DNA from 3 places in the Spirillospora sp. NPDC029432 genome. Region 1 is predicted to be linked to each of the others. Evidence: predicted binding sites of a transcription regulator. Region 1 holds the regulator's gene; each other region holds the start of a gene.
The links. Region 1 encodes LexA, which represses DNA repair genes until DNA is damaged. Its sites were predicted from a motif close to TCGAACANNTGTTCGA; they were not measured.

Region 1 (4,916 bases):
CCCCGGGGCGTGCGCCAGCTCCTTGATCCCGTACACGGCCGGCAGGATCGCCGCCAGCGACAGCGCCACGCTGGCCAGGTCGATCCGGCCCGCGCCGGGGGCGCGGTACTCGGGCAGCAGCAGCGGACCGAGCACCAGCAGCAGGACGGCCGCGGGCACGCCGAGCAGGAACGCCGACCCCCACCAGAAGTGCCCGATCAGCAGCCCGCCCACGACCGGCCCGAGCGCGGCGCCGCCCATGACGCCGACCAGCCACACGCCGATCGCCAGCGACCGCTGCCGCGGGTCGCGGAACATCGTGCCGATCAGCGACAGCGTCGAGGGCGCCAGGGTGGCCCCGGCCACGCCCAGCAGCGCCCGCGCCGCGATCAGCAGCTCGGGGGTCGGCGCGTACGCGGCCACCACCGAGGCGGTGCCGAACGCGGCCGCCCCGATCAGCAGCAGCCGGCGGCGCCCGATCCGGTCGCCCAGCCCGCCCATCGTGATCAGGAACCCGGACAGCAGGAAGCCGTAGACGTCCATGATCCACAGCTGCTGGGTGGCGGTCGCGCCCAGGTCCGCGCTCAGGTGCGGCAGCGCCAGCAGCAGGACGAAGACATCGATCGAGACCATCAGCGCGATCAGGACGAGGACGGCGAGTCCCGCCCATTCGCGCCGGCCGGCCCTGGCCTGCGCGGCGTGCGCGGTGTCTGTGCGGGTGTGCGGCTCCATGGCGCCCCCTCCTCCTGGCGCCCCCTGCGGGCGCCGTTCACGAAGGGGTCGGAGCCGGCGCGGCGTTCTCTACACGCCGCGCCGAAAAATCTAGCGGGCCGGCATGCGCAGCTCCTGGCCCGGCTGGATGAACGTGCCGGCGAGCCCGTTCAGGTCGATGATGCGGCGCACCGTGACCCGCGGGTCGCCGTCCGGGTCGTCCCGGGAGGCGATCTCCCAGAGCGTCTCGCCGGGCTCGACCACCACGGTCCGGGCCCGGTCGCCCCGGTCGGCCTCGTCGGACATGCGCTGGGCGGGCCGCTCGGTGCCGTCGCCCGCGCTGGCGCCCAGCCCCGCGGTGAGCCAGAACGTCACCAGCAGCCCGGTCGCCACGGTCCCGATCAGCACGCCGCGGCCGCGCCTGGTCAGCCGCAGCGGCGGCGGCCCGGCGGGACGCCCGGCGCCCTCTACGCGCCCGGCGCGCCCGGCGCGGCCAGTGTGGCCGGCGTGGCCGGCGTGGCCGGCGTGGCCGGCGTGGCCGGTGAGCCTTTCCGCCACTTCGTCCGGTCTCTTCGGGGCGGTCATCGGGGCATCGGTCCTGTCGCGCGTCCCCTCGGGCGACCCCGCCATCTCGGCCCTCCTGCGGTCAGCCGTGCACTCCCCCGCGTTCGAATGCATTTTCGATCGAACGCCTGTACGATGTTGTACATCAATCCGGGGGCGAAACGCGAGGACATTCTTCGAACAATTGTTTGATCATCGGGTGCGGACGCGATAACGTGCCATGACAAGGAGTGACGGATCCAGCGCCGGGGAGGCGACGAGCGATGAGCAAGGTCCGGGAGCTGCCCGACGGCCCTGGGGACGAGAGCGGTCTCACCCAGCGGCAGCGCATGGTGCTGGAAGTCATCCGCGACTCGGTCCAGCGCCGCGGCTACCCGCCGTCGATGCGCGAGATCGGCGAGGCGGTCGGCCTGACCAGCACCTCCAGCGTCTCGCACCAGCTGCGCGCCCTGCAGCGCAAGGGCTACCTCCGGCGCGACCCCAACCGCCCCCGCGCCGTCGAGGTCCGGGTCCCCGGCACCACCCCGGTCCGCACCGACGATGAGGCGTTCGAGGCCCCCGGCACGGCCGCCGAGACCGCGACCCGCCCGGCGCCCGCCTACGTCCCCCTGGTCGGCCGCATCGCCGCCGGTGGCCCGATCCTGGCCGAGGAGGCCGTCGAGGACGTCTTCACGCTGCCCAAGCAGCTGGTCGGCGAGGGCACCCACTTCCTGCTGAAGGTGACCGGTGACTCGATGATCGAGGCCGCCATCGCCGACGGCGACTGGGTCGTGGTCCGGCAGCAGCCGGTCGCCGAGCAGGGCGACATCGTCGCCGCCATGATCGACGGCGAGGCGACGGTGAAGACCTTCAAGCGCCGCGACGGGCACATCTGGCTGATGCCGCAGAACCCCGCCTACGAGCCGATCCCGGGCGACGAGGCCTCCGTCCTCGGTCGCGTCGTAGCGGTCCTGCGCAAGATGTGACACTTCCATGTGACTCCCGCATCTGACCCCCGCGTCGGACTGCCCCCGCCTGCTGTATGTGATCTGTCGTGACCGCCCGGGAACGCGGCGTAAGCCGCGTCCCCGGGCGGTCGTGTCTTCGTGTCCTCCGGCCCGGGCCCGCCGCCCCCGCGGCGGTGCCGTGACCGTTTCCTCGGCTGCCTCGGCGCTCCCCAGCGCCTCTTCGAGCTCTCGGGGACCCTGACCCGCGAGTCCCCGTCAGGGCCGCTCCGGCGGCACCGGAACGGGTCCGGTGCCGCCCGAGCGAACCTGGTATGACCTGGTACGACCTGGTGCGCCGTCCCCGTCAGGCGGGGACGATGTTGACGATCTTGGGCGCGCGGACGATGACCTTGCGGATGCCGCGGCCGGCCAGCGCTTCCTTGATCTTGGCGGACTCCAGGGCCTGCCGCTCCAGGTCCGCCGGGTCGATGCCGGGCGAGACCTCCAGCCGGTCGCGGACCTTGCCGGCGACCTGGACGACGCAGGTCACCGACTCCTGGACCAGCAGCGCCGGATCGGCCGCGGGCCAGCCGGCGGTGGCGACCGGGGCCTCGTGGCCCAGGATCTCCCACGTCTCGTCGGCGGTGTACGGCGCGAACAGCGACAGCATCACCGTGATCGCCTCGGCGGCCTCCCGGACGGCCGGGTCGGCGGGGCCCGCGCCGCCGTCGATGGCCTTGCGGGTGGCGTTCACCAGCTCCATGATCCGCGAGATCGCCACGTTGAAGCGGCGGACCTCGACCAGGCCGGTGGCCTCCTCGATCGCGTGGTGGGTGGCGCGCCGCAGGTCGGTCGAGCCGGTGGCCGGGTCGGTGCCCACCGGGGCGGTGACCTCGGTGGCGATCCGGTGGACGCGGCTCAGGAACTTGGACATGCCGTGCGGCGACACGTCGGCCCAGTCGATGTCGTCCTCGGGCGGGCCGGAGAACAGCATCGCCAGCCGGACGACGTCGACGCCGAACTCGTCGATCTGGGCGCCCAGGTCGACCATGTTGCCCAGCGACTTCGACATCGCCTTGCCGTTCAGGATGACCTGGCCCTGGTTGAGCAGCCGGGTGAACGGCTCGGTGAAGTCCACCATGCCCATGTCGTACAGGACCTTGGTGAAGAACCGGCTGTACAGCAGGTGCAGGATCGCGTGCTCGACACCGCCGGTGTACTGGTCGACGGGCATCCAGCGGCGGACCTGCTCGACGTCGAACGGGCCCTCGGTGTAGCCGGGCGAGCAGTAGCGGAAGTAGTACCAGGACGAGTCGACGAAGGTGTCCATGGTGTCGGTGTCGCGCCTGGCGGCCCCGCCGCACTTGGGGCACTCGGTGTTCACCCAGGCGGCGTTGGACGCCAGCGGCGAGGTGCCCTTGGGGGCCAGGTCGGAGCCGCGCATGTCGTCGGGCAGCCGGACGGGCAGCTGGTCGTCCGGGACGGGGACCTCGCCGCAGGCGTCGCAGTGCACGATCGGGATCGGGCAGCCCCAGAAGCGCTGCCGGGAGACCAGCCAGTCGCGCAGCCGGAAGTTGACGGCGGCCTTGCCCAGGCCCTTGCCGGCCAGGATCCCGGTGATCCGCTCGATCGCGTCGGCCTTGGCCAGCCCGTCGATCGGGCCGGAGTTGACGATCCGGCCGTCGCCGGCGGTGGCCACGCCGCTCGCGGCCGGGTCGGTCTCGCCGGTCTCGACGACGACGCGGACGGGCAGCCCGAACTTCAGCGCGAAGTCCAGGTCCCGCTGGTCGTGCGCCGGCACCGCCATGATCGCGCCGTGCCCGTACTCGGCCAGCACGTAGTCGGAGGCCCAGACGGGGATCCGCTCGCCGTTGACCGGGTTGACCGCGTACCGGCCCAGGAACACGCCGGTCTTCTCGCGCTCGGTGGACAGCCGCTCGATCTCGCTCTCGCGGGAGACCTCGGCGCGGTACGACTCGAACGCGGCGCGCTGCTCGGGCGCGCAGACCTCGTCGGCCAGCGGGGCGTCGGCGGCGACGACCATGAACGTCGCGCCGTACAGGGTGTCGGGGCGCGTGGTGTAGACGGTGACCGGCTCGTCCCGGCCCTCGATCACGAAGTCGACGTCGGCGCCGGTGGAGCGGCCGATCCAGTTGCGCTGCATGAGCAGGACGCGCTCGGGCCACTTGCCCTCCAGCGCGGCCATGTCGTCCAGCAGCCGGTCGGCGTACTCGGTGATCTTGAAGTACCACTGGGTGAGCACCCGTCGCTCGACCAGCGCGCCGCAGCGCTCGCAGTGGCCGCCGACGACCTGCTCGTTGGCCAGCACGGTCTGGTCGTTGGGGCACCAGTTGACCTGGCCGCCCTTGCGGTAGGCCAGCCCGCGCTCGTAGAAGCGCAGGAACAGCCACTGCGTCCACTTGTAGTACTCGGGGTCGCTGGTGTGCAGCCGCCGGGACCAGTCGAACGAGGGCGCGTACCGCTGGAACGAGGCCGCCTGCGTGTCGATGTTGGCGTACGTCCACTCGGCCGGGTGCGAGTCGCGCTTGATCGCGGCGTTCTCGGCGGGCAGGCCGAAGGAGTCCCACCCGATGGGGTGCAGGACGTTGTAGCCCTTCTGGAACCAGTAGCGCGCCACGACGTCGCCGATGGCGAACGCCTCCGCGTGCCCCATGTGGAGGTCCCCGGACGGGTAGGGGAACATGTCGAGCGCGTAGCGACTCTCGCGGGGGTCGT
Region 2 (4,916 bases), on a different contig from region 1:
GCTCGTCCAGCACGTAGATCGTGCGGCCGGTGGAGCGGCGCTGCAGCTCCGAGGCCAGCTTCACGCGCTGGGCCTCGCCGCCCGACAGCGTCGTGGCGGGCTGGCCGAGCCGGACGTAGCCGAGCCCGACGTCCAGCAGTGTCTTCAGATGCCGGTGGATCGCCTTGATCGGCTCGAAGAAGGCGGTGGCCTCCTCGATCGGCATGTCCAGCACCTCGGAGATCGTCTTGCCCTTGTAGTGGACCTCCAGCGTCTCCCGGTTGTAGCGGGCGCCGTGGCAGACCTCGCAGGGGACGTAGACGTCCGGCAGGAAGTTCATCTCGATCTTGATGGTGCCGTCGCCGGAGCAGTTCTCGCACCGGCCGCCCTTGACGTTGAACGAGAACCGGCCCGGCTGGTAGCCGCGCACCTTCGCCTCGGTCGTCTGCGCGAACAGCTTGCGGATGTGGTCGAACACGCCGGTGTAGGTCGCCGGGTTGGACCGCGGGGTGCGGCCGATCGGCGACTGGTCGACGTGCACGACCTTGTCGAGCTGGTCGACGCCCGTGACCCGGCGGTGCTTGCCCGGCACCGTGCGGGCGCCGTGCAGCTGCTTGGCCAGCGAGTTGTAGAGGATGTCGTTGACCAGCGTGGACTTGCCGGAGCCGGAGACACCGGTGACCGCGGTGAACACGCCGAGCGGGAACGCGACGTCCACGCCCTGGAGGTTGTTCTGCCGGGCGCCCTTGACGGCGACCTCGCGGCCCTTCTGCCGGGGCCGGCGGATCTCGGGCACCGCGATCTCGCGGCGGCCGGACAGGTAGGCGCCGGTCAGCGACTGCTCGGAGGACAGCAGGTCCTCGACGGTGCCGGAGACCACGATCTGGCCGCCGTGCTCGCCGGCCCGGGGGCCGATGTCGACCACCCAGTCGGCGGCCTGGATGGTGTCCTCGTCGTGCTCGACGACGATCAGCGTGTTGCCCATGTCGCGCAGCCGGATCAGCGTCTCCAGCAGCCGGTGGTTGTCGCGCTGGTGCAGGCCGATGGACGGCTCGTCCAGCACGTACAGCACGCCGACCAGGCCGGAGCCGATCTGGGTGGCCAGCCGGATCCGCTGCGCCTCGCCGCCGGCCAGCGTGGCCGAGGCGCGGTCGAGGGTGAGGTAGTCGAGCCCGACGTCCAGCAGGAAGCCCAGCCGGGCGTTGATCTCCTTGAGCACCCGCTCGGCGATGTGCCGGTCGCGGTCGCTGAGCTCCAGCGTCAGCAGGAACTTGGCGCACTCGCCGATCGGCATGGCCGCGACGTCGGCGATCGACCGGCCGCCCATGGTGACCGCCAGGACGACCGGCTTGAGCCGCGCGCCCTCGCAGGACGGGCACGGGATCTCCCGCATGTAGCCCTCGAACTTCTCCCGGGTGGAGTCGCTCTCGGACTCGGCGTGCCGCCGCTGGATGTAGGGGATCACGCCCTCGTACGCGGTGTAGTACGAGCGGATGCGGCCGTAGCGGTTCTTGTAGCGGACGTGGACCTGGGTCTCGTGCCCGTTGAGGATCGCCTTGCGGGCCTTGGCCGGCAGCCGCTCCCACTCGGTGTTGAGGTCGAAGCCCATGGCGTCGCCCAGCGCCGACAGCAGCCGCAGGAAGTAGTCGCTGACGTGCCCGTTGGACCACGGCTGGATCGCGCCCTCGCCCAGCGTCATCGTGGGGTCGGGGACGACCAGCTCGGGGTCGACCTCCATGCGGGTGCCCAGGCCGGTGCAGTCGGGGCAGGCGCCGTACGGCGAGTTGAACGAGAACGAGCGCGGCTCCAGCTCCTCGAACGACAGGTCGTCGTAGGGGCAGTAGAGGTGCTCGGAGAACATCCGGGTGCGGTGCTCGTCGTCCTCGGGCAGGTCGACGAAGTCGAGCACGATGGTGCCGCCGGCCAGGCCGAGCGCGGTCTCCACCGAGTCGGCCAGCCGCTGGCGGGCGGTGTCCTTGACCGCCAGCCGGTCGACGACCACGGAGATGTGGTGCTTCTCCTGCTTCTTGAGCTTGGGCGGCTCGTCCAGCCGGATCATCGCCCCGTCGACCAGGGCCCTGGAGAAGCCCTTGGACTGGAGCTCGCGGAACAGCTCGACGTACTCGCCCTTGCGGTCGCGGATGATCGGGGCCAGCACCTGGAAGCGGGTGCCCTGCTCCAGCTCCAGCACCCGGTCGACGATCTGCTCGGGGGCTTGCCGGCTGATCGGGCGGCCGCAGTCGGGGCAGTGCGGGTGGCCGATCCGGGCGTACAGCAGCCGCAGGTAGTCGTACACCTCGGTGATGGTGCCGACCGTCGAGCGCGGGTTCTTGCTGGTGGACTTCTGGTCGATCGACACCGCCGGGGACAGGCCCTCGATGAAGTCGACGTCGGGCTTGTCCATCTGGCCGAGGAACTGCCGGGCGTACGCCGACAGCGACTCGACGTACCGGCGCTGTCCCTCGGCGAAGATCGTGTCGAAGGCCAGGCTGGACTTGCCGGAGCCGGACAGCCCGGTGAACACGATCATGGAGTCCCGCGGCAGGTCGAGCGAGACGTCCTTCAGGTTGTGCTCGCGTGCTCCACGCACGATGAGTCGGTCATGCACGGCGTTGTTCCGGTTCCTCTAGTGGCATGTCTCTGGCCCGCGTGTCCCGGGGGTCCCCAGTCGCCGGACACGGTCATGGGACACGGTCGCCGGACATGGTGAAGACACACGTCGCCCTCAGGCTAGCCAGGGGGTCTGACAGACTTCCCCGACTCTTCAACAGCGGAGCCCGCCGCCGCATTTCTTCAGGGTCCTCCCCCGTCCCTGAAGGCGGCGGGCGTCACCTGGGAACCGTACACGTGTTCGAAGATCTCCCGCTACCGGAACCCGCGGACGGCGCGCCGGTCGCTCCGGTCACCCCTCGGTCACTCCCGGTCGTCCAGCGCGAAGTCCAGGTAGCGGGCGGCGGAGCGGCGCACGGCCGCCTTGCCGTCGGTCTTCACGATCCGGTCCCACCACGCCCCGTACACGCGGGCGAACGGGTACGGCTCCAGCAGGCGCAGCGCCCGGCGCACCGTGCGCGGCCGTTCGGGGATGAAGTTGGGGTAGCTGTACATGAAGCTCACCCAGTCGCGGTCGGCGACCACCTGGAGGATGTCACCGGACAGGAGCGCGCCCGCGCCGTCCTCGCCGTCCCGCCAGTGCAGGACCTGTCCCCCGGCGAAGTGCACCCCGGCGTTGATCAGCGTGATCCCGTCGGCGATCTCGGCGGTGTCGCCGTTCCAGAACGTGACCGCGTCGTCGGGCCGGGCGATCCAGCGCCGGTCCGCCTCGTGGACGAACACCGGCGCGCCGAAGGCGCGGGCCCACTCGATCATCGTGCCGTAGTAGTGCGGGTGGCTGATCGCGATCGCGGCGATCCCGCCCAGCGCGCGCACCTGCTCGACCAGCGCGTCGTCGAGGTAGGTGATCATGTCCCACAGGACGTTCCCGGCGGGCGTGCGCACCAGCAGGGCGCGCTGGCCGATGGCGGTCGCGGGCTCGGCGCCGATCCCGGTGATCCCCGGGCCCTCCTCGCGGACGACGCCGCGGTGCCCGGCGGCCCGCAGCTCCTCCAGGCTCGTCCAGCGCTGGCCCTCCCAGCCCACGTACTGGCGCTCGTCCGCGCAGATCGGGCAGTCGCCGCGCGGCGCACCGTACTGGACGCCGCAGGTCACGCAGATGGACAGGTCCCTGTTCCGGCTCATGGAGATCATTGTCACCGGCGTGGCCCCCGCCGTACCAGGGCAGGATGGGGTTTCCACGGAGCGGTGGCACAGAGAGGCGGGGCGCGATGGGCGAGTGGCGGAAGGTCCTGGCGGAGGTCGACGCCGGAACGGAACGGGTCGTGGCGACGGTGGCCGGGCTGGGCGAGGAGGAGCTGCGCGGCCCGTCGGCGCTGCCCGGGTGGACGCGTGGCCACGTGGCCACCCACATCGCGCGCAACGCCGACTCCCTGTGGAACCTCCTCGAGTGGGCCCGCACGGGCGAGGAGATCCCGCAGTACCCGAGCATGGAGGCGCGCAACGCCGATCTGGAGGCGGGCGCGGGGCGGGGCGCCGCGGCGCTGGCCGAGGACCTCCGCGCGTCGGCGGAACGGCTGTCCGCCCAGGCGGCGCGGCTTCCGGAGGAGGCGTGGGACCGGACGGTGCGGGCGATGCCCGGCTGGCGGCACCCGGCCTGGTTCACCGTCTACCGGCGCTGGCACGAGGTGGAGGCCCACCATGTGGACCTGGCCGCCGGGTACGGGCCGGCCGGGTGGCCCGTGGCGTACGTGGAGTGGGCGCTGACGAGCACGCTGGCCGATCTGGCGGCGCTGCCTCCCGACCTGAGGGGCGCGCTGGAGGGGTACCGGCTGGTGGCGACCGACACCGGGGACGCCGCGGACCTCGGCGGCGCTGCCGAGATCTCGGGCGGCGGGCGGGCGCTGCTGGCCTGGCTGAGCGGCCGCTCCGCGGGCGAGGGGCTGCTCATGCGGCCGGACGGGCCGCTGCCCGTGCCGCCGCCGTGGCCGTACGCGCCCAGCGGGTTCTAGGGGGCCACGCGCTCGCGGTCGTCGCGCGCCGGGGCCGCGGGCGGCTCGTACCCGGCGGCGGGGTCGCCGGCCAGGCGGTGCAGGGCCGCCACCGACCGGACGGTGATCACGTTGCGGGCGACCGCGAGCCGGCCCCGCTCCCCGGCCAGGATCTGGGCCACCTTGCGGCGGCCCATGCCCGCCCAGCGGCCGAGGTCCTGCTGGCTGACCGGGACGCGGACCTCGTAGCCGGCGCCGCCGGGCGGCGGCTTGCCGAAGCGGGCCACCAGCCGCAGCACCCGGCCCGCCAGCCGCCGTTCGGGCTCGTCGGGGAAGTGCGCGGTGCGCAGGCCGTTGGCGTCGCGCAGCCGCTCGGCGAGGACGGCGGCCACCGCC
Region 3 (4,916 bases), on a different contig from region 1:
TCCGCTCGATCAGCCGCCGCGCGGTCCGCTCCTCCTGCTCGGAGTCCAGCGTCTCCACCGCGTCGTTCACGGTCTCCTGCGCGACACCGCGCCGGCGCAGCTCCGCCGCGAGCGCCCGCCGCGCCAGCCCTCGCCCGCTGTGCCGCGACTGCACCCACGCCTGCGCGAACGCCTCGTCATCGATGAGCCCGACCTCGGTGAACCTGCCCAGCACCCCCTCGGCGACCTCGTCCGGGATCCCCTTGCGCCGCAGTGCGTCCGCCAGCTGCGCCCGGGTCCGGGGCCCCATCCCGAGCAGCCGCAGGCAGATCTCCCGAGCCCGCCCCTCGGCGTCCCGCCCGCCCGCGCCCCGTTCACCTGCTCCCCGGTCACCTGCGTCCCGCTCAGCGGGCTCGCCGTCGTCCGCCCGCTCACCGGTGGCGGCGCCGGCGGCCCCCCGGCCCTCCCAGACCGAGCCGCCGCCCTGGCGCTCTTCCGCGCCTTTGCGCCCCCGCCGCTTCCGCTTGCCCTCACCACGTCCTGCGCCCCGAGCCGCACCGTCCCATGGCCCGGCGGAATCGCCCCGCCCGGCTTCCCGGTCCTCCCGCCCGCGCACCTCGGCGTCCTGCGCCGGCTCGACGGCCCCGGCGTCTCCCGCCCGCTCACCGGACTCGACACCGCGAGGCACCCCGGCTTCCCAGGGCAGGGCGTCGTCTCGCTGCTCTTCCTCGTCGTTCCGGCTCCGCCGCTTCTGTTTCCTCCCACCGCGTCCGGCGCTCCGCCCTGCGCCGTCAGTCGCAGCGGGGACCGGAGGCGCCGCCGCGGGGGCTTCAGCACTCGCGGGGTCGCCGCCTCGGGGTCCTTCTTCCCCTGGAACCGGCCGGACGGCCTCGTCGGCGACAAGGCCCGGTGGCTGCTCGCTCGTGCTCTTCGCGGACAGACCGTCATCGCCCCCGGCGGGCCGCCGACCCGGGCGGGTCTCAGGTGGTGGGGGTGTGGCGGGCCTGGCCGGAGTCCCGGGCTCCTGGTTCCAGGGGTTCTGCGTTTCCCAGGGGATCGCGGCCTTTTCGGACGCTTCCGCGCCCGGCAAGGGTGTGGGGCGGGGTGTGCTCGCCGGGGCGGCGGGGGGTGGTGGTGGCGTTCGGACGCTCCCCTCGTCCTCGTCGCCCTCGCCCTCTTGGGCCTCCTCGCCGTCCTGGGTCCAGGCGTTGCGGGACCAGGGGGTGGCGAAGGGGTTGGGGGGTGGCGGGGCGTCCAGGGACGACCAGGGGCCGTCCTCCACGGGCGGTGCCGGGTCGTCCTCGGTGGACCAGGGGTTCTCGCGCGTCATCGGCGGTCCTCGGGAGCGGCGGCGCCATTGGGGAAGGTCCGCGTACCCGCCGGGTACGGGATGGGGCGCCGCCGCCCTTCGTACGAGATCATTCCTCAGCCTTCGTCAAGAGACACCCGGATCGGGGGAATCCCCGTTACTTGATCACGAGTCGCCCGGCTTGGGGGTCTTGGCCTTGCGCGAGGTGGAGGCGGCGGCGCGGGCGGCGGGAGCCGGGGCGGCGGCGGCCGGGGGCGGGGTGTCGCCGGCGGCGGCCGGGACCGGTTCGGCCTCCTTGTCGACCTTGGGGCCGATGCCGAGCTTCTCCTTGATCTTCTTCTCGATCCCGTCGGCCATGTCCGGGTTGGCCTTGAGGAAGTTGCGGGCGTTCTCCTTGCCCTGGCCGAGCTGGTCGCCGTCGTAGGTGTACCAGGCGCCGGACTTGCGGACGAAGCCGTGCTCGACGCCGAGGTCGATCAGGCCGCCCTCGCGGGAGATGCCCTGGCCGTAGAGGAGGTCGAAGTCGGCGACGCGGAAGGGCGGGGCCATCTTGTTCTTGACGACCTTGACGCGGACGCGGTTGCCGACCGCCTCGGTGCCGTCCTTGAGGGTCTCGATGCGGCGGACGTCGAGCCGCACGGAGGCGTAGAACTTCAGCGCGCGGCCACCGGTGGTGGTCTCGGGCGAGCCGAACATGACGCCGACCTTCTCGCGGAGCTGGTTGATGAAGATCGCGGTCGTGCGGGTCTGGTTGATCGCGCCGGTGAGCTTGCGCAGCGCCTGGGACATCAGCCGGGCCTGGAGGCCGACGTGGCTGTCGCCCATCTCGCCCTCGATCTCGGCACGGGGCACCAGGGCCGCCACGGAGTCGATGACGACGATGTCGATGGCGCCGGAGCGGATCAGCATGTCGGTGATCTCGAGCGCCTGCTCGCCGGTGTCGGGCTGGGAGACCAGCAGCGCGTCGATGTCGACGCCGAGCTTGGCGGCGTACTCGGGGTCGAGGGCGTGCTCGGCGTCGACGAACGCCGCGATGCCGCCCTTCTTCTGCACGCTCGCCACGGCGTGCAGCGCGATGGAGGTCTTGCCGGACCCTTCGGGGCCGTACACCTCGACGACCCGGCCGCGCGGCAGGCCGCCGATGCCGAGCGCGATGTCGAGCGAGATGGAACCGGTGGGGATCACCTCGACCGGCGGCCGCGTCTCCTCGCCCATCCGCATGACCGAGCCCTTGCCGAACTGCCGCTCGATCTGGGCCAGTGCGGTCTCGAGAGCCTTCTCCCGGTCGTTCGCTGCCATGAGGTTCGCCCCTTTTTCCGTCTGTCCTTCGATGTCGGAGGCGACGTTACGGGGTGCCACCGACAGTTCGCGGTACCCCGACTTTACCGAACATCCGTTCGATCATGGTCTCGGCCGAGGATTTGCCCGGGAATCGCCGTGCGCGCGACACTCAAGAACCCGTACGCTGGCGCCGTCCACGGAGGGTTCCATCATGACGCTGACCGTCATCTTCTGCGTCGACCCGCTCCGGCCCCGGCGCGTTGACCCCCACTTCGCCCGCGAGGCGGCCGCCGTACGGGACCACTACGGCGAGATCGCCCTGATCGACCACGACGCGCTCCGGCACGGGGACGCCGAGGCGGCGGTACGGGCCGTTCCGCGGGACCTGGGGCCCGTCTGGTACCGCGGCTGGATGCTCACCAGCGACGAGTACGCCGCGATGGCGCGCCTGCTGAAGGCGCGCGGCGCCTTCCTGCTGACGCATCCGGAGGACTACCGGCGCGCGCACGAGCTGCCGGGATGGCACGACACGTTCGCGGGATTGACGCCGCAGAGCGTGTGGCGGCCGCTCGCCCCCGGCGAGGACCCGGGAGATCTGGGGGAACTGGTGCGCCCCCTCCGCGGGGGTCCCGCCATCGTGAAGGACTACGTGAAGTCGCGTAAGCACGAATGGGACGAGGCGTGCTACGTCCCGGACGTGAAGAACCTCTCCTCACTGCGCGGGATCGTGGCCAAGATGCTGGCGCTGCAGGAGGACTTCCTGGCCGGCGGCCTGGTCGTGCGCGAGTACGAGCCGTACGACGAGTACGGCGAGGCGCGCGTGTGGTGGGTGGATGGAGAGCCCGCGCTGGTCGGGCCGCACCCGGACAGCCCGGACCTCGAGCCCGACCCCGTCCTGGACGCGGTGGCGCCCGCCGTCCGTACTCTGGGCTGCCGTTTCATCACGACCGACCTGGCGTGCCGGGAGGACGGCGCGTGGCGGGTGGTCGAGGTCGGCGACGGCCAGGTGAGCGACCTTCCGTCGACGGTCGATCCGATGGACCTGTACGCGCATCTGCCGGTCCCGGACTGAGCCCTCCGAACAGAGTTCTAAGCCTTCGGGAACGGGACGGGTGTCCCTTCCGTCCGAGGAACGACCAGCCCTAAGCTATGGCCTCGCGACCGAGAGTTCACTTTCCCCGCGGGCGTCCGCGCCCGTCCCGTGGAACCGGCCGGTCGCGGGTCGCCTCGTTTTCGAAGGACGTGTTCGCCTTGCCCCCACAGGAACAGAAGCGTCGGCTCAGCTCCCGTGCCGTCAAGATCGGGATGGTCAGCGCGCTGTCCCTCACGGTGGCGGCCTGCGGCTCGAAGACCACCACCGCGTGGTGCGTGGACCGCATGGCGCCGAACGTCGGCAAGACCAAGGGCGGCTACCGGGTCGTTCCGGACGCCTTCTGCGACACCCGCGACATCGAGCGTGGAACGATCTCATACGGCCGGTACTTCTGGTACTACGGCGGCAACCGCGACAGCGACGGCTACGTGTCGGGCGGCAGCCGGGTGGGGCCCAGCAAGGGCAAGATCAAGTCCAGCAGGGGGAACACCCTGAGCCGCGGCGGCTTCGGCGGCGGCGGCAAGAGCGGGGGCTAGGCCGTGCGGAGAGCACGTTCGAAGCCGCGCGAGAACTGGGCGGAGAAGGTCGAGGAGCACGGCCTGGCGTACCACCGGACGGCGCATCCGGCGCACCTCCCGCGGCCCTACTGGGACGAGTCGGTGCACTACGTCTTCGAGATGGACGAGGTCCTGGCGCTGGAGGAGGTCGTCGAGGAACTGCACCGGATGTGCCTTCAGGTGGTCGAGCACGTGGTGACCACCGGGCGCTACCACGTGCTGGGCATCCCCGACTGGGTGGCGCCGCTCATAGAGGCGTCCTGGCGGCGCGGGGACCCGCACCTGTACGGGCGCTTCGACCTCTGCTACGACGGCGAGGGGCCGGCCAAGCTGCTGGAGTACAACGCCGACACCCCGACGTCCCTGGTGGAGAGCTCCATCGTGCAGTGGTTCTGGCTGCAGGAGGCCTTCCCTGGGGACGACCAGTGGAACTCCATCCACGAGCGCCTGGTGGCGCGGTGGAAGGAGATCGCCTCCGAGGTGGGCGAGGGCCCGGCGCACTTCGCGTGGACCCACGGCGACGAGACGGGCGAGGAGGTCATGACGATCGCCTACATGCAGGAGACCGCCGAGGAGGCGGGCCTGCCGGGGGTGGCGATCGCCATGGAGGAGGTCGGCTGGGATCCGCGGCGCAACCGGTTCGTGGACCTCAAGGAGTTCGAGATCCGCACCCTCTGCAAGCTGTACCCGTGGGAGT

Region 2: a site for LexA is predicted at 2,819-2,834, ahead of uvrA (excinuclease ABC subunit UvrA). Genes of this name have one in related genera too.
Region 3: a site for LexA is predicted at 2,674-2,689, ahead of recA (recombinase RecA). Genes of this name have one in related genera too.

What each region holds. Positions count from the first base shown of each region.
Region 1 covers NZ_JBEZWH010000027.1:73,953-78,868, reverse strand. The annotation lists gene AB0881_RS22095 (MFS transporter) at 1-711, opposite strand, end outside; gene AB0881_RS22090 (LysM peptidoglycan-binding domain-containing protein) at 802-1,320, opposite strand; gene lexA (transcriptional repressor LexA) at 1,518-2,219, shown strand; gene leuS (leucine--tRNA ligase) at 2,545-4,916, opposite strand, start outside.
Region 2 covers NZ_JBEZWH010000125.1:3,527-8,442, reverse strand. The annotation lists gene uvrA (excinuclease ABC subunit UvrA) at 1-2,587, opposite strand, end outside; gene AB0881_RS40945 (MBL fold metallo-hydrolase) at 2,893-3,714, opposite strand; gene AB0881_RS40940 (maleylpyruvate isomerase family mycothiol-dependent enzyme) at 3,801-4,541, shown strand; gene AB0881_RS40935 (Crp/Fnr family transcriptional regulator) at 4,538-4,916, opposite strand, start outside.
Region 3 covers NZ_JBEZWH010000003.1:63,388-68,303, reverse strand. The annotation lists gene AB0881_RS03055 (regulatory protein RecX) at 1-667, opposite strand, end outside; gene recA (recombinase RecA) at 1,454-2,587, opposite strand; gene AB0881_RS03045 (ATP-grasp domain-containing protein) at 2,781-3,641, shown strand; gene AB0881_RS03040 (hypothetical protein) at 3,821-4,198, shown strand; gene AB0881_RS03035 (glutathionylspermidine synthase family protein) at 4,202-4,916, shown strand, end outside.